3 regions of the Vibrio owensii genome follow, and region 2 is predicted to be linked to each of the others. Evidence: predicted binding sites of a transcription regulator. Region 2 holds the regulator's gene; each other region holds the start of a gene.

Evidence for each region. Region 2 encodes PurR, which represses purine synthesis genes. Its sites were predicted from a motif close to TNANGNAAACGTTTNCNTNA; they were not measured.
Region 1: the regulator PurR is predicted to act here: its motif matches at 4,145-4,164, upstream of purE (5-(carboxyamino)imidazole ribonucleotide mutase).
Region 3: the regulator PurR is predicted to act here: its motif matches at 3,918-3,937, upstream of A9237_RS01595 (phosphoribosylaminoimidazolesuccinocarboxamide synthase).

What each region holds. Positions count from the first base shown of each region.
Region 1 is NZ_CP019959.1:1,788,478-1,793,826, forward strand. It holds rRNA gene A9237_RS08060 (16S ribosomal RNA) at 1-253, opposite strand, end outside; gene A9237_RS08065 (gamma carbonic anhydrase family protein) at 759-1,310, shown strand; gene A9237_RS08070 (DUF1488 family protein) at 1,325-1,588, opposite strand; gene aroE (shikimate dehydrogenase) at 1,592-2,425, opposite strand; gene hemF (oxygen-dependent coproporphyrinogen oxidase) at 2,525-3,442, opposite strand; gene tsaC (L-threonylcarbamoyladenylate synthase type 1 TsaC) at 3,477-4,034, opposite strand; gene purE (5-(carboxyamino)imidazole ribonucleotide mutase) at 4,235-4,720, shown strand; gene A9237_RS08095 (5-(carboxyamino)imidazole ribonucleotide synthase) at 4,725-5,349, shown strand, end outside.
Region 2 is NZ_CP019959.1:728,766-734,114, forward strand. It holds gene cmoM (tRNA uridine 5-oxyacetic acid(34) methyltransferase CmoM) at 1-25, opposite strand, end outside; gene elyC (envelope biogenesis factor ElyC) at 140-946, shown strand; gene torR (two-component system response regulator TorR) at 1,062-1,775, opposite strand; gene torD (molecular chaperone TorD) at 2,009-2,656, shown strand; gene purR (HTH-type transcriptional repressor PurR) at 3,101-4,105, shown strand; cyclic di-GMP riboswitch class I at 4,391-4,480, shown strand; gene A9237_RS03180 (TfoX/Sxy family DNA transformation protein) at 4,597-5,187, shown strand; gene A9237_RS03185 (TVP38/TMEM64 family protein) at 5,308-5,349, shown strand, end outside.
Region 3 is NZ_CP019959.1:355,147-360,495, forward strand. It holds gene A9237_RS01565 (DUF2786 domain-containing protein) at 1-187, shown strand, start outside; gene A9237_RS01570 (YiaD family glycine zipper/OmpA-like lipoprotein) at 344-1,012, shown strand; gene A9237_RS01575 (J domain-containing protein) at 1,089-2,069, shown strand; gene A9237_RS01580 (hypothetical protein) at 2,247-2,432, shown strand; gene A9237_RS01585 (hypothetical protein) at 2,712-2,999, shown strand; gene A9237_RS01590 (SulA-like leucine-rich domain-containing protein) at 3,457-3,849, shown strand; gene A9237_RS01595 (phosphoribosylaminoimidazolesuccinocarboxamide synthase) at 4,054-5,157, shown strand; gene A9237_RS01600 (alkaline phosphatase D family protein) at 5,263-5,349, opposite strand, start outside.

The DNA of each region.
Region 1 (5,349 bases), 1.1 Mb from region 2:
TCCCACCTAGGCATATCCTGACGCGAGAGGCCCGAAGGTCCCCCTCTTTGGCCCGTAGACATTATGCGGTATTAGCCATCGTTTCCAATGGTTATCCCCCACATCAGGGCAATTTCCTAGGCATTACTCACCCGTCCGCCGCTCGACGCCGTTATCGTTCCCCGAAGGTTCAGATAACTCGTTTCCGCTCGACTTGCATGTGTTAGGCCTGCCGCCAGCGTTCAATCTGAGCCATGATCAAACTCTTCAATTTAAGATTTTGTTCGGCTCAATGAATACTGAACATTACATAATGTAATGTTTGAATTGACTGTGCTGAATCTTTCGATTCAATGGTCACTTCGTATCATTGAAACCTAATTTGAAGCCGAAGCTTCTAATTGGATTATCATCAACGAGTGCCCACACAGATTGATAGGTCTATATTGTTAAAGAGCTTTCCGATTGAGCTTTGCTCAAATCGGACGGCCATTTTAGCGAGTTAAAGTTTAGTGTCAATCACTTTTTTCAAACTTTTTTCAAGCGTTTCCGCCTAGCTAATTGGCTTGCTAACTTGGCTTCTTACTTTCGAAACCTAAGCTTCGAAGCGTTGCCGTGTCAGCGAGGTGGCATTATAGAGATTGCGATCACATTGGCAAGCCCTTTTTCTCGTTTTTTTTGATTTTTTTATCGTTTGAATGTTTTTTATTCTAAAAGGCGAGTTTTTGCTACTCTTCTCACCAGATATCACCGTTATTAACGCTTTATAAGGAGTAAAGATGAGTTCAATGAGAAGTTATAAAGGTATACGTCCTCAGTTGGGCGAACGTGTATACGTCGACTCAACCTCTGTTTTAGTCGGTGATATCCGAATTGGCGATGATTCTAGTATCTGGCCATTGGTTGCAGCTCGGGGTGATGTAAACCATATCCATATTGGAGAGCGAACCAACATTCAAGATGGCAGCGTACTTCATGTAACTCATAAAAACGCAGAAAACCCCAAAGGCTACCCACTCACCATTGGTAATGATGTCACCATAGGTCACAAAGTGATGTTGCATGGCTGCGAGATCCACGATCGCGTCCTAGTCGGTATGGGCGCTATTATCTTAGACAACGTGGTAGTGGAATCAGATGTGATGATTGGGGCAGGAAGTTTGGTGCCACCAGGGAAGATATTAGAAAGTGGCTACTTATATGTTGGAAGCCCTGTTAAGCAAGCTCGCCCTCTATCAGATAAAGAACGAGCTTTCTTGCAAAAGTCTGCCAACAACTATGTGCAGAACAAAGACGACTACATTAACGAAGTAGAAGACATCAATGAGTAGTCAGGTATAGTCGGCTAATCGATAATGATATGGCCTTCTTCATCGAAGGCTTCATCTTCTATTAGCTCTTCAGCGATTTCTTCTAGGTCGAATCGGTAATCAGTAAACACTTTAATTGCCGCTTGCTCAGTTTCAATCAGTGAACCACTGAGCTTTTCTAACTTTTGTTTTGTTACATAGCACTCAATCAACGCACCAGATTGCTGCGCAGCAAAATTTACCGATTGTGATGCTTCATCCCAAGACTGCATGTCAGGGAATAGGATAGATTGATTCATTGATTATTGACCTTCAAGGTTCTTTCTTAGTTCTCTGAGAATTTGTTTAGCACCGGGACGTAAGCCGCGCCAGAGCATGAAGCTTTCTGCAGCCTGCCCAACTAGCATTCCAAGACCGTCATACGCATGAGCGGCACCATTTTCTCTTGCCCATAAGTTAAAGCTCGTCACCCCTTTGCCATAAATCATGTCATAGCTTGTACTGTTAGCGGCAAAGATAGAGGAAGAGATAGCAGGCAGTTCACCACTAAGAGAAGCGGAAGTGGAATTAATGATGACATCATACTTTTCATCAATACTTTCCATCTCTTTGGCTACTATAGGGCCATGAGAGACAAACAACTCTGCAAGCTCCTGTGCTTTACTAAAGGTACGGTTGGTAATGGTTAAAGAAGCCGACTTTTGATCAAGCAGTGGCTTAATAACACCACGAGCGGCACCACCAGCACCAATAATTAGGATTCGAGCACCTTCCAATACAACTTGGTGCTGAAGCAAATCTTGCACTAGACCTGCCCCATCGGTGTTGTCACCAATGATTTCACCATCATCTAACTTCTTGAGAGTGTTCACTGCGCCCGCCAACTGAGCACGCTCAGTCAGACGGTTAGCAAATTGATAAGCGTCTTCTTTAAATGGCATGGTAATGTTGCACCCCTTGCCACCTTCAGCAAAAAACACCTTAGCTGCATCAATAAAGCCATCAACAGGTGCACTTTCTGCGGTGTACACCAAAGACTGATTGGTTTGACGGGCAAACAAGGTGTGAATGAATGGCGACTTACTGTGTCCGATAGGGTTACCAAACACGGCATAGCGATCAATTTGCTGAGTCATTTCCTTACCTTTATTCCTTACTTATATAGAAAAAACAGGGCCACCTGATTACAGATGACCCTATCACTATCTATCTATATAGAAAAGGAGATTCAGCGCCTACCACTCTCGGGGCGTTAGGTATCGCTCGTAAAGCTCGGCCTCTGGAGAACCTGCTTGCGGCACATAGCTGTATTCCCAACGCGCAAGTGGTGGCATTGACATAAGAATCGACTCGGTACGACCACCACTTTGCAAACCAAACAGAGTGCCACGGTCATACACTAGGTTGAACTCTACGTAACGACCACGTCGGTACAGTTGGAACTCGCGCTCACGTTCACCAAATTCAATGTCTTTACGACGAGAAACGATCGGTAGGTAAGCTTGACAGTATCCCTCACCAACCGCTTTGATGTAGTCAAAGCACTTATCAAATTCCCACTGGTTTAGGTCATCAAAGAACAGACCGCCGACACCGCGAGTTTCATTTCGATGTGGTAGGAAGAAGTATTTATCACACCATGCTTTGTGCTCTGCGTAAACGTCTTCACCAAATGGTGCACAAAGCTGTTTTGCTGTGTCGTGCCATGATTGGCAATCTTCTTCAAATGGGTAGAAAGGCGTGAGGTCAAAACCACCACCAAACCACCAAATTGGGTCTTCACCGTCTTTCTCTGCAATAAAGAAGCGGACATTAGCGTGCGAAGTCGGTACATAAGGGTTTTTAGGGTGAATAACCAAAGAAACACCCATCGCTTCAAAACGACGACCCGCTAACTCTGGACGATGTGCTGTCGCTGATGCTGGCATTTCATTACCTTCTACATGAGAGAAGTTCACTCCTCCTTGCTCGAAGATAAGACCATCACGCAATACGCGAGTGCGGCCACCGCCACCAAGACGCTCTCCTTTTTCACGTTGCCAAGCATCTTCGACAAAGACGGCCTTTCCATCTTCTTGTTCTAGTTGCTGACAAATGGAATCCTGAAGTGACATCAAGAACTGCTTTACGGCGTGCTTATCGATTGCTGACATACGTGTAGTACCTATTGATTGCTGACTAGCAGGGTTAGCCCTGTCTTAATATTTGCGAGGTTTTAGCATCACGGATTTCACTAGGCTTGTCACGACCGCTGGTTTCACCACGTAAGATCGCCACAAGTCGGTCACCTAACTGTTCTTCAACTTCTTCCGTCGTCATACAAGGAGGCAGACCTGTAAGATTCGCGCTAGTAGAGGTTAGCGGCTTTCCGAATGCATTACACATCTTTTGTACTAAAGGATGATCAGTCACACGTACTGCAATCGAATCAAATTGACCCGATACCCAGTGAGAGACTTTGTCACTCGCAGGCATGATCCAAGTGTATGGCCCTGGCCAAGTTGCGTGGACTTTATCTAACTGATCTTGAGTCAACTGAGATTCATCAACATAAGGCAAAAGCTGCTCATAGCTCGCAGCAATAAGAATGAGCCCCTTCTCTACTGGGCGCTGCTTTAGCTCTAGCAACTTTTGAATCGCTTCTGGGTTATCTGGATCACAGCCGACACCAAATACGCCTTCTGTTGGATAGGCAATCACTTCGCCTTTTTGTAGTGCTTCAAGCACCTGTTCAAAGTTATCCACCAATTACTTCCTGATAGTCTTATCTGTTGTGTTTGCACTAAGTGTACAAATATTCATTCTCAGAGACTAAATCAATTTGTTTATAAAATGTATCAATACCATTTACAAACACACGCAAACGTTTGCTTGAGGTAAAAATCCCCGTATAATGCGCACAAATTTATCAGCTCACCTAATTTTGCAGCTTGAAGGAGTTTGAGATGAAAGTCGGTATCATCATGGGTTCTAAATCAGATTGGCCAACCATGAAACTAGCAGCAGACATGCTGGATCAATTTGGCGTGTCTTACGAAACAAAGGTGGTGTCAGCTCACCGTACTCCTCAATTATTGGCTGATTACGCAAGCAGTGCCAAAGAACGCGGTATTAAAGTCATCATCGCGGGTGCAGGCGGAGCCGCCCACCTACCAGGTATGGCAGCAGCGTTTACCAGCGTACCTGTGCTTGGCGTTCCAGTTCAGTCTCGTGCACTGAAAGGCATGGATTCACTGCTTTCTATCGTACAAATGCCAAAGGGTATTGCGGTTGGTACATTGGCGATTGGCGAAGCAGGCGCAGCAAACGCTGGCATCCTAGCAGCTCAAATCCTTGGTACACATGATGAAGCGATCATGGCAAAAGTCGAAGCGTTCCGTAACGAACAAACGGAAACCGTATTGGCGAACCCAAACCCTGCTGAGGATTAATCAGATGCATGTACTGGTTCTTGGTGCGGGTCAACTAGCTCGTATGATGTCTCTGGCTGGTGCGCCACTGAATATTCAAATATCAGCTTACGATGTGGGCAGCGGTAACATCGTTCATCCACTGACTCAGCACGTACTAGGCAACGGCTTAGAGAATGCAATTGAACAAGTAGACGTCATTACTGCTGAGTTCGAGCATATCCCACATGATGTGCTCGATGTTTGCGAAGCGAGCGGTAAGTTCTTACCAAGTACGCAAGCCATCAAAGCAGGTGGTGATCGCCGCATTGAAAAGGCATTACTTGATGATGCTGGCGTGCGTAACGCGAAATACTACGTAATCGAAACTCGTGAAGACTTTGATCGCGCAATTGAACACGTTGGTATGCCAATGGTTCTGAAAAGTGCATTGGGTGGTTACGATGGTAAAGGCCAGTGGCGCTTAAAAGAGACTTCTCAAGTCGAAGATATTTGGACAGAGATGGCAGAGTGCATCGCGGCAACACCAACTCAAGCGATTGTTGCTGAGGAATTTGTCCCTTTTAATCGCGAAGTTTCACTGGTTGGTGCCCGTGGTAAAGATGGCAGCGTTGAAGTATACCCTCTGGCAGAGAACGTCCACACCAATG
Region 2 (5,349 bases):
CGTCGAAATTGCGGTCTTCTGTCACTTCTGCTGAGTTATCATAACGGATTGTGCCGCTATTCTGTCACAAGGAAAGCAGGAATAAAGAGGGTTATCCTCATTTTTATTATCAATTGATGTTTTTTCGGACTATTTATGTATGTTTGAGCTGAAAAAAGTTATGTCAGCCTTGTTGATGCCTCTTCCGGCATTGCTAATCATAGGCTTGTTAGGTCTTGCTCTCATTAGTTTTACCACCAAACGTAAAACTGGCTGCTTTGTTGTTCTATTCTCTTTTGTCGGCATTTTTCTCGTTGCCTTCCAACCTGTTTCAACTAAGCTACTGATGCCGCTAGAGCGCGAGTACAAAGCGTTTTTACCCGTTTCTGGTACCGTCGACTATGTCATGGTTCTTGGTAATGGCCATGTGGTGGACGATGAGATCCCACCGACCTCTCAATTAAGTCGCACAGCACTGATGCGACTCACCGAGGGCATTCGTATTTTGCGCATGTACCCAGGTGCGAAGTTAATCCTGTCTGGTTATGCAGGTGGTTCTGAAATTAGCCATGCTCGTATGATGGCAAACGTCGCGCTTTCTCTTGGCGTTGCTAAATCCGATATTATTTTATTGGAAGACGCCAAAGATACGTGGGAAGAAGCTCGCCAAGCAGCCGCGTTTGTTAAGCAAAAAGACATCGTGCTCGTAACTTCGGCGAGCCACATGAAACGTGCTTTGTATGAGTTCAACGCTGCGGGTATTAAACCCATCCCTGCACCAACGAACTTTATGGCGATTGATGACATCGAGCAGCCATGGCAAAAGTACGCACCGAAAGCTCGTTACTTAGAGCAAACCGAACTGTACTGGCATGAGTATCTTGGTGGGTTATGGCAGAAACTGCGTGACAACGTAGGACAAACGCCAATGGTTGAAATAGAAGAGCCTGAAGTCGCACAACCTTAATTGCTGCCTAGCAAGAACGTTGTCGCTGATAAAACTTATCGTTAGATTGTCTTAACTGAAATCACAGACACAAAAAAGGAGAGCCGATGCTCTCCTTTTTCTTTATTGCGATGATTTAGTCACCTGCAAACATGTAGCCTTCACCGTGAACGGTCACAAAGATTTGTGGGTTCTTTGGATCAAACTCCATCTTAGCGCGCATGCGTCGAATCAGTACATCGATAGTACGATCGTTTGGCGCATCCACTCGGTGGCTGATCATATTCAAAATACGCTCGCGGCTTAGTACCTGATTCGGGTACGAAGACAGTGCCACCAATAGCTCATATTCCGCTTTGGTTAGTTTCACTGGCTCACCGTTACGGCTCAGAGCACGACGTTGAATATCAAACGTCCACTCACCGAAGCGCACAATGTGTTCTTCATTAGTGTCGTTCGCTGTTTTTTGCGAACCGCTACGTGCCGCCGAAATGCGCCACAGCAAGTTCTTAACGCGAACCAATAATTCCCTTAGTTCAAAAGGCTTTGTCACATAATCGTCTGCGCCCATTTCTAGGCCAACGATTTTGTCAATGCTATCCGTGCGTCCTGTCACTAATATGATGCCGATATCTGATTGGCTGCGTAATTCACGCGTAAGCATAAGGCCATCTTCGCCAGGCAAATTAATATCCAACATGATCAGGTCTACATCGCCACTTTGAAGCACTTCGCGCATTTCTGCCCCGCTCTCTGCTTCACTAACTTTGTAGCCTTCATTTTGGAAATAGCCCGCAAGCTTACTACGAGTTACTACATCATCTTCTACGACTAATACGTGATAGCTCATTTACACCACTTTCTGTCTTTTTTATTTTCCAAGACGTATTCTATTCATAACTAGTAACATTTCTAGTCATAGATACATTAAAAAGCAAGATTTTGCGTTTTTATTGATTCAAAGCAAGCTTATTTACAGCCATTCATAAACGCGCATATTTTCCCATAATGGATAACAATTATAGTTACTGCTATTCATCTTAATTGTTTACACTTAGGGGATAACCATTTAGGAGCAAAAAAATGCAAGAAGTGAAAGCTTTTAACGAGAAACGCGCAGAAATCTATTGGTGGTTTTCTAGCCTGTTCGCAAAAGAACTGACAGAGAAAGAACTAGAAAGCTACCACAGTGTTGAAATTCGAAGCTTTTTGGCTGGCCTTGGTGAAAATGAGTCATTAAAACCAGCTGTGGATACCCTTGTTGATGCACTTAACCGCCTACAAGATCGTGAAGACGCGCAACTTGAGTTGGCTGCAGACTTTTGTGAGCTTTTCCTTAAGACAGAAAAGCACGGTGCGCTGCCTTATGCCTCTATGTACATCGGCCAATCTGGTCTGCTAAACGACAAGCCAGCAGAAGAGATGGAAAAACTGATGGCAGAGTTTGGCGTGCAAGTTGATGAAAACCTGAAAGAGCCAGCTGACCACCTAGCGGTAGAGTTGGATTTCTTGGGTAATATGATTATTCGCTCTAACGAACTAGAGCAAGAAAAGCATATGGAAGAAGCGTTCGAAAAGCAGAACGATTTCATCCAACAGCATCTTTTGACTTGGCTACCTCAGTTTGCCGCTAAATGTAAGCAGTTCGACGAATTTGGCTTCTATGTTAGCGTTGCGCAACTATTAATTGCATTTTGTAAACTGGACAGCACCTACCTTCTTGGTGAATAATTGCCGCCTATTTTAGGGAGCCTGCTATTTAGGCTCCCTATTTTATTCGTTTAGTTTTAATCTGGCTTAAAGAAACCCAACCAATTTAGCCGTGAAAATGTGACCTCAAGGGCACAAAACAACCGCTGAAAATATTGCCAGCCTGCCCACATCAGTCTAAAATGTGAGCGCAAACGATTAAATATGATTTATATGTAAACCGCTGAAATATAGCGGTTTTTGTGTTTTCTTAACATGATTGCTGACTAATTCCTCACTTATAAAAGAAGGGAATATGAGTCTCAGCAACAAATGTTGCTACAAATCTTTTTATACCGATTCGGAACAACCACTGCCAAATATCTCAGCAATGCCCTTTCTTGCAGTTGCTCGGTTTGTGCAAGACCCTAAGCGTATGGTTGTCTTCACTCACGGTATTCAGTAGCTCGATACAGGACATCATTTATGGCCACTATTAAAGACGTTGCTCGCTTAGCCGGCGTTTCTACCACAACGGTTTCGCACGTAATTAACAAAACTCGCTTTGTTGCAGAAGCAACCCAAGAAAAAGTAATGAAAGCGGTTGATGAACTAAATTACGCGCCAAGCGCCGTTGCTCGTAGCTTGAAGTGCAACTCTACTCGTACTATCGGTATGTTAGTTACTCAATCAACCAACCTATTCTTCTCTGAAGTCATCGATGGTGTTGAGAGTTACTGTTACCGTCAAGGTTACACTCTAATTCTTTGTAACACGGGCGGTATCTACGAGAAGCAACGTGACTACATCCGCATGCTAGCTGAGAAACGCGTAGATGGCATCCTAGTAATGTGTTCTGACTTGACGGAAGAGCTAAAAGAGATGCTAGACCGCCATTCTGACATTCCAAAAGTTGTGATGGACTGGGGCCCTGAGAGCTCACAGGCAGATAAGATCATCGATAACTCGGAAGAAGGCGGCTACATCGCGACGAAATACCTGATCGATAACGGTCACACTGACATCGCATGTTTGAGCGGTCATTTTGAAAAAGCGGCGTGCCAAGAGCGTATCGCTGGTTACCGCCGAGCGATGGCGGAAGCAAACCTAACGGTTAACGAAGATTGGGTTCTTGAAGGTAACTTTGAGTGTGATACTGCTGTACTGGCGGCAGATAACATCACTGCAATGGAAAAACGCCCAACGGCTGTCTTCTGCTTTAACGACACAATGGCGCTAGGCTTAATGAGCCGCTTGCAGCAAAACGGTATCAAAGTACCGGATGATGTATCCGTGATCGGTTACGACAACATTGAGCTTGCAGAATACTTTTCTCCACCGCTAACGACTATCCACCAACCAAAACGTCGTGTGGGTAAAAACGCATTTGAGATCCTTTTGGAGCGCATCAAAGACAAAGAACACGAGAAACGTGTGTTCGAGATGCAACCAGAGATCGTTGTTCGCAACACGGTTAAGAAACTAAACTAACCTCATCTGCGAACTCATTTTACAAAGCGCTCTTATGGGCGCTTTTTTAATGCCTAAAAATAACTTTCCCTTAATATTTCAGTTCAAGAATACAACCTTAAACTTCGATAAGTTGCTGTTTTAATTAAGGTGTAGTCCATTTCCTACATCAAGCTTTTGTATGACAAGTAGATGCTCAGCAATATGAAACAAAACACATCAATTTAACGCTATTAACTGAACCAAGATCACACTTTTATATTTGAAACGTGATGTTAATTCAATATACGAAGTATTCTCAAAGAGTCACGCACAGGGCAAACCATTCGAAAGGGTGGGACGCAAAGCCTCCGGCCTGAACCATCTTATTAGATGGAAGGTAGCGGGGTTACCGATGGCAAATATGCATTAAGTGAGTTTACCCTTTAATGACATTGTGTCTGCATGCATTTGCTAATCTCTCGGACCTGATTTTTGGTGGCGTAATATTAATTACACCGAGATAACACATCATGGATAAACCGATACTCAAAGACTCAATGAAGCTGTTTGAGGCACTTGGTAATATCAAGTCGCGCTCAATGTTTGGCGGCTTTGGGCTCTTCGCCGATGAAACGATGTTTGCACTAGTTGTGAACAATCAACTTCATATACGAGCTGACCAACAAACTTCATCTGACTTCGAGACTCAAGGATTAAAACCGTACGTCTACAAGAAACGTGGTTTCCCAGTTGTTACGAAATACTACGCTATTTCTGATGATCTATGGGATTCGACCGATCGCTTGATTGAAGTTGCAAAGCAATCTCTAGAGACTGCTAAGCAAGAGAAAAAACAGCAAGCGAGCACCAAACCTAACCGATTGAAAGACCTTCCTAATCTACGCCTTGCAACTGAACGTATGCTGAAGAAAGCAGGCATTGACTCTGTCGAGCAACTAGAAGAAGAAGGTGCCCTAAACGCTTATAAAGCAATCCAAGATACGCATGCCTCTACGGTAAGCCTTGAATTGTTGTGGGCGCTTGAAGGCGCTATCAACGGAACACATTGGAGCGTCGTACCTCAGTCTCGCCGGGAAGAGTTGATGAGTGCTCTCTCGTAGAGCAATCATTTCAGCATGACATTGAGTAAAAACCGCAGTTTTCACACTGCGGTTTTTTTTTGAAATTTTTTCTTACTCCATTCTGTCTTATTATTTAAGAAGCCAAACGGAGCCATTGATATGAATAAGAAACTGATTTTAGGACTGATCCTACTCGCGACC
Region 3 (5,349 bases), 370 kb from region 2:
CAATAACTACATTGATAAAGAATTTAAAAACATCGACCGTGAGACGTTCAAGAAACAACTCAAGGAAGCGATGAAGAACATCACTGCAGATTACGAAGTCGGCTTAAAAAAAGGCCGCAAAGTGTCCGTTAACCGAGGTGTTGGCGGAGAGCAAGCGAGAAAAATGTTGGATAACCCTTCTAAATAACTCTGGAACTGATTACAACATCGCCAACTATAAGAAAAAGCTTACAAAGCTTCTATCAATCTGACGTTCGCATAACAAATATCAATACCTTCTATTCCATAATTCACATCCCATTATGAGGCGCACTTGCGCCTCGGCTTATACGGAGATTTTCCCTTGAAAAAGATGTCTATTGCACTTGCGCTAGTGCTGGCTCTTACTGGCTGTCAAGCAACACAACGCCAAAACGCAACTACAGGTGAATACGAAACTAACTCAACTACGCAAGGTGCGCTTATCGGTGCGATTGCGGGTGCAGCAATTGGTCTTGCGACTGGTGACGACGCTAAAGAACGTCGTAAACACGCATTGATTGGTGCAGCAGCTGGTGGTGCTACAGGCGCTGGTGTTGGTTACTACTTCGACCAACAAGAAGCGGAACTGCGTCGTGCTCTATTAAACTCTGGCGTACAAGTTGAACGTGTTGGCGAAAACCAACTGCTTCTTCGCATGGAAAACGGCATTGGCTTCTCTTCAAGCTCTTACCAACTAGACGCAAGCATCCACAACACACTTCGTGGTGTGGCTCGTATCCTAGTTGAATACCCAGACACAAGCCTTGTGATCGATGGTTACACAGACAGCACAGGTAGCGATTCTTACAACCAAACGCTATCAGAGCGTCGTGCTGAATCGGTACGTCAGTACCTAGTATCACAAAACGTTGCACCAGGTCGCGCAATCGCACGTGGCTACGGTGAGCGTAACCCAATTTGCTCAAACCAAACTTCTGAAGGTCGTGCCTGCAACCGTCGTGTTGAAATCCAGATCTTGCCACTGAAGTAATTTGGTTGCACCATATCGGTAATAACAATTATTACCGGAGCAGGTCTAGCGTTGTTCGCTAGACCTGACATACCCAATGTCTTTCAGAACCACTGCCCTTACCTTTGCTTTAAGTGCCTGCCTTACGAGCACTGCATTTGCTTCTCAGAACCCGACACAACCTGAAGCCCAATTCGACCTTGCGCAGCAACTGGCGTTAAACCCCAATCCAGAATCACCCACTGACGCACGTTATTGGCTAGAACAAGCAGCACATCAAGGTTACTTACCCGCTCAAAAACAATTAGCAGAAGATTACGCTCGCGGTTTAACTGGCAACACAGACTTCACCCAAGCGATTTATTGGTTCACTTCTGTTGCGTTAAACGATCCTACCGACCGTGGTTTTTTGTTGGCCGATTTTGTCCAACACCATCAAGCGGAAGTATCGAACTCTAATCTCGTCGAAGCTTGGTATCAACTGTCTGCACTTAAAAACCCTCAGGCAGAAGAAGCCTATAACCAGTTTTTGGAAGATCGCTTCAATCAACTCAGGGCCAAACAAGTTTCTGAGATTGTAGAGTTGGATAAGCAAGCCACTGACGAAGAACAGAAAGAGACCATTGAAATTCAACAAGCAAAGAAAGCTGAAAACACCAACGTTTGGTATGCCTCTGGCGCTCTGGGCTTTGCTTTGCTTCTTGGTGGCGGTGCATTCGGTTACCGCAGGCACACACAAAAGGCCAAAGCCACTGCAGCGAATGAAGTGTCACGCTCTCTGCAATTAGAGACACAAGTGAAAGAACTTCAGTTCGCCAATAAACAACTTAAGCGCCAACTCGAAAAAGTATTTAAAGAGTTCAAGAAGATAAAAGGTCAATCTGAGAACCAAAAACTTCTCGTCGCTTGTGCAATGTTTGGCTATACCCCGCAAACCATTCCAGACAGTAAAGCAGTGAAGTTGCGCTACAGACAATTATCTAAACTCTACCATCCTGATTCTAGGGGAAGTGAAGAAGAGATGAAGCTTTTAAATCAGGCGTTTAAAACCATTTCACAAAATGTTACAAAAGAGTAAAACTTAGCCACACACCTTTATCTCGCGAGCTTTTCATCCTAGAAAATAAAGGCTCGCAATCGATCTCCCTCTCAAACAAATTAACAGACATTTAACTTGACCATCTTTTATATGCCATAATGCCGGGTGAAAAATAACACCTAGCGACTCAAATTTATGTAGGTGGGGAGAAAATCAATGTTCACTGAAGAAGGCACCTGTGACTGGTGTAAAAAACCTAGCTTTGTAACTCGTCATGATTACGTAGATGGTAAATACCATCGTTCATGCAGCTCTTGCTACGACATCGCGAAAATCGATGTCCGCCTATTCAACCAAGGCGAATTGCAAATGCGCGAGCGTTTGGAACAACGAGCAAGCTAAATAGAACAAATCAACGGAACTGATTTTCAAGGGCGCCTTATCACAAGGCGCTTTTTTGATCCTTCATTAGAACGTGAAGCCCTCACAACCAAAACACTCCGCAATCACATTCTCTAGTCCTCTGGTGGTTCTCACACTCTCAAATTGGCTATTAATTGACCTATTAAAAACAGTGTCACTTATTTCATAGTGATGTTGATGGTTTTCCCTGTCAGCGGGTCAAACCCACGATACATCTGGAGTATAGTTTTGTCGCTCAAACAAAAAACAGGTGACCATATGTACACAGATGAAGCGGAAGCAATTATTGCTAGCCAGCCTCCTGAAGCCGTTGCAACTGGCGAGTTGATGGTTTTGAAAAATACAATTAAAAGAAAAGTCTCTGGCCCTAACAAAAGTCGATTATTGCGGTTAGCAAACTCCGACCTTGGCAGTTTATGCTCTCGCGCCAATTCAGGTAACATCGAACAAATTCGCGCCATGTATCAAACTATGGTTCAGCTTGTAAGGGCTGGCAACATTGGCCAATTTGAAACAGAAATCGCACGTGCAAAAACCGAATTCTAACCATTATTAAACATCGATCCTTGTATTTTCAGGCTGCGTATTCGCAGCCTGCTTTTTATCGTTGTCTGTAAAAGCAAAGCGCTTTCTTGAACGTTCAGCCTCTGCCTTTTTGTTTTCTCTTCCTTTCTTCTCCCTCAAAAGCACTAACACTACTGTGTGCCATCACGAAAAAGCACTGTATAAACCGGTTAAAACCACTGTATAGCTAAGCCGAAATTACTGTATATACAGTAGTAATCACCTGTATATACAGCTCCGGAATGCAGGTGACTTCACATTTCACCATGTTTATCAAACATATCAAAATCCAAACTTTACACCTTAATTTCAATAACTTAGACAAAAAGCAGGTCATAAGTGCGGGAAAGTTTTTCAACTCCACTCATAAAAATCGGTTGATCAGGCATCAAAAACAAACTACTGTATACACATACAGCATGTATAAAGGAACAGTAAGATGCAGTTACAAACTCAATCTCATACATACTCTCGCTACAACGTATTGGCACAAGCAACACAACCTATGGATGTGTCTGACCAACTTCTTTCTAAGTTGGCAGTATTGTCTCAACAACAGCAATGGATTCTGTTTACCGCTGAGTGCCCTCGTCCTGATTTTGAGCAACTTGCTGCTTCCAACATTCGCTGTCAAAACATCATTCAGATGAAGCCGTCTCAACAGCTTTCTGAAGTGGAAATCGTGATTAAAGCTATTCAGTCTGGTAACGCTAGCGCTGTCGTCGCATCGAACAAGATTGCCCTAATGAATCAATCAATGCTTCGCGATATTGCTCAACGTTATCAGTGTGAAGTCTTTTTCGTCGAAGGCAGAGTGAACAAGTACCACTAACAAGATCGACGTTATCCATCCTGCATCTCGCCTCCTTTTAAGGGGGCTTTTTTTGTGCTTTAACAAATTAAGGCAAACGTTTGCTTTTTCTCTGGCGAGTTAAAATAGTTCTGGTATGATGCCATCATTCGATTTATTCAGCGTGCTTTTTTCGCTGGATATCTTCTCTTTATGACGTTTGATTAAGATGATAGGAATGTCGCAATGAGCCTTGCTAATCAAGTACTTGCCGTCAATGACGACCTGCCAATTCGCACCCACAAGCCTGTTCACAGCGGAAAAGTTCGCTCTGTTTACTGGTTAACTGAAGAAGACAGCGCACGACTGATCAAAGAAAAAGGATACGATGTCGCCCCTGATGCCCCACTGGCTATCATGGTGATCAGTGACCGTATCTCTGCATTCGACTGTATCTGGCATGGCGAAGGTGGACTCAAAGGCGTTCCGGGTAAAGGCGCTGCACTCAACGCGATCTCTAACCACTGGTTCAAATTGTTCAAAGACAACGGCCTTGCTGATAGTCATATCTTGGACATCCCTCACCCATTCGTTTGGATCGTACAAAAAGCGAAGCCAGTTAAGATTGAAGCAATCTGCCGTAAGTACATCACAGGTTCTATGTGGCGCGCTTACGCAAATGGCGAGCGTGAATTCTGTGGCATTCAGCTTCCTGAAGGTCTTGAGAAAGATAAAGCGCTACCTGAATTGCTAATGACACCTTCAACCAAAGGTATCTTGAAAGGTATTCCAGGCGTACCTGAGGCGGATGACGTGAACATCACTCGCCAAAACATCGTGGATAACTATGAAGCTTTCAACTTCTCAAGTGCAGAAGACATTGCACAGTACGAAAAGCTATTGAAAGAAGGCTTTAACGTGATCAGCAATGCGCTTGAAGCCGTTGACCAAACGTTCGTAGATACTAAGTTTGAATTTGGTTACGTGCACGACGCTGCCGGTAACGAAAAGCTAATTTACATGGATGAAGTCGGTACGCCTGATTCGTCACGTATTTGGGATACGAAAGAATACCAAGCAGGTAACATCGTTGAGAACTCGAAAGAAGGTTTCCGTCAGTTCTTGCTAAACCACTTCCCTGATCCTGATATTCTGCTTAACAAAGAACGCATGCCAGAGCGTGAAGCCCTTGCTCGTGATAACGACCTGCCAGTGGAGTCTTTGATGGATATCTCTCGCACGTATATCGGCATTGCAGAAAAAATTACAGGGCAACCAATCAAGTTGAGCGATAATCCAAAAGCAGAGATCATCGAAATCTTGAGCAAAGAATACGGTCTAATCGACTAAAGCCAGCTTCTATGCTGAATTACTAGATTAAACAACAAGAAAGTCCGCCACGTGCGGACTTTCTTATTTCAAGCGCGGTCGTCTAGAACGTATTCGTTAGCTGCCCTACTCTATATCGAGCGTCAGACCATCCGTTGTGGATGCCGACTTGGTTGTCACTTGATAGTTTTTGTCTTTAATGCTGGAAAGCAT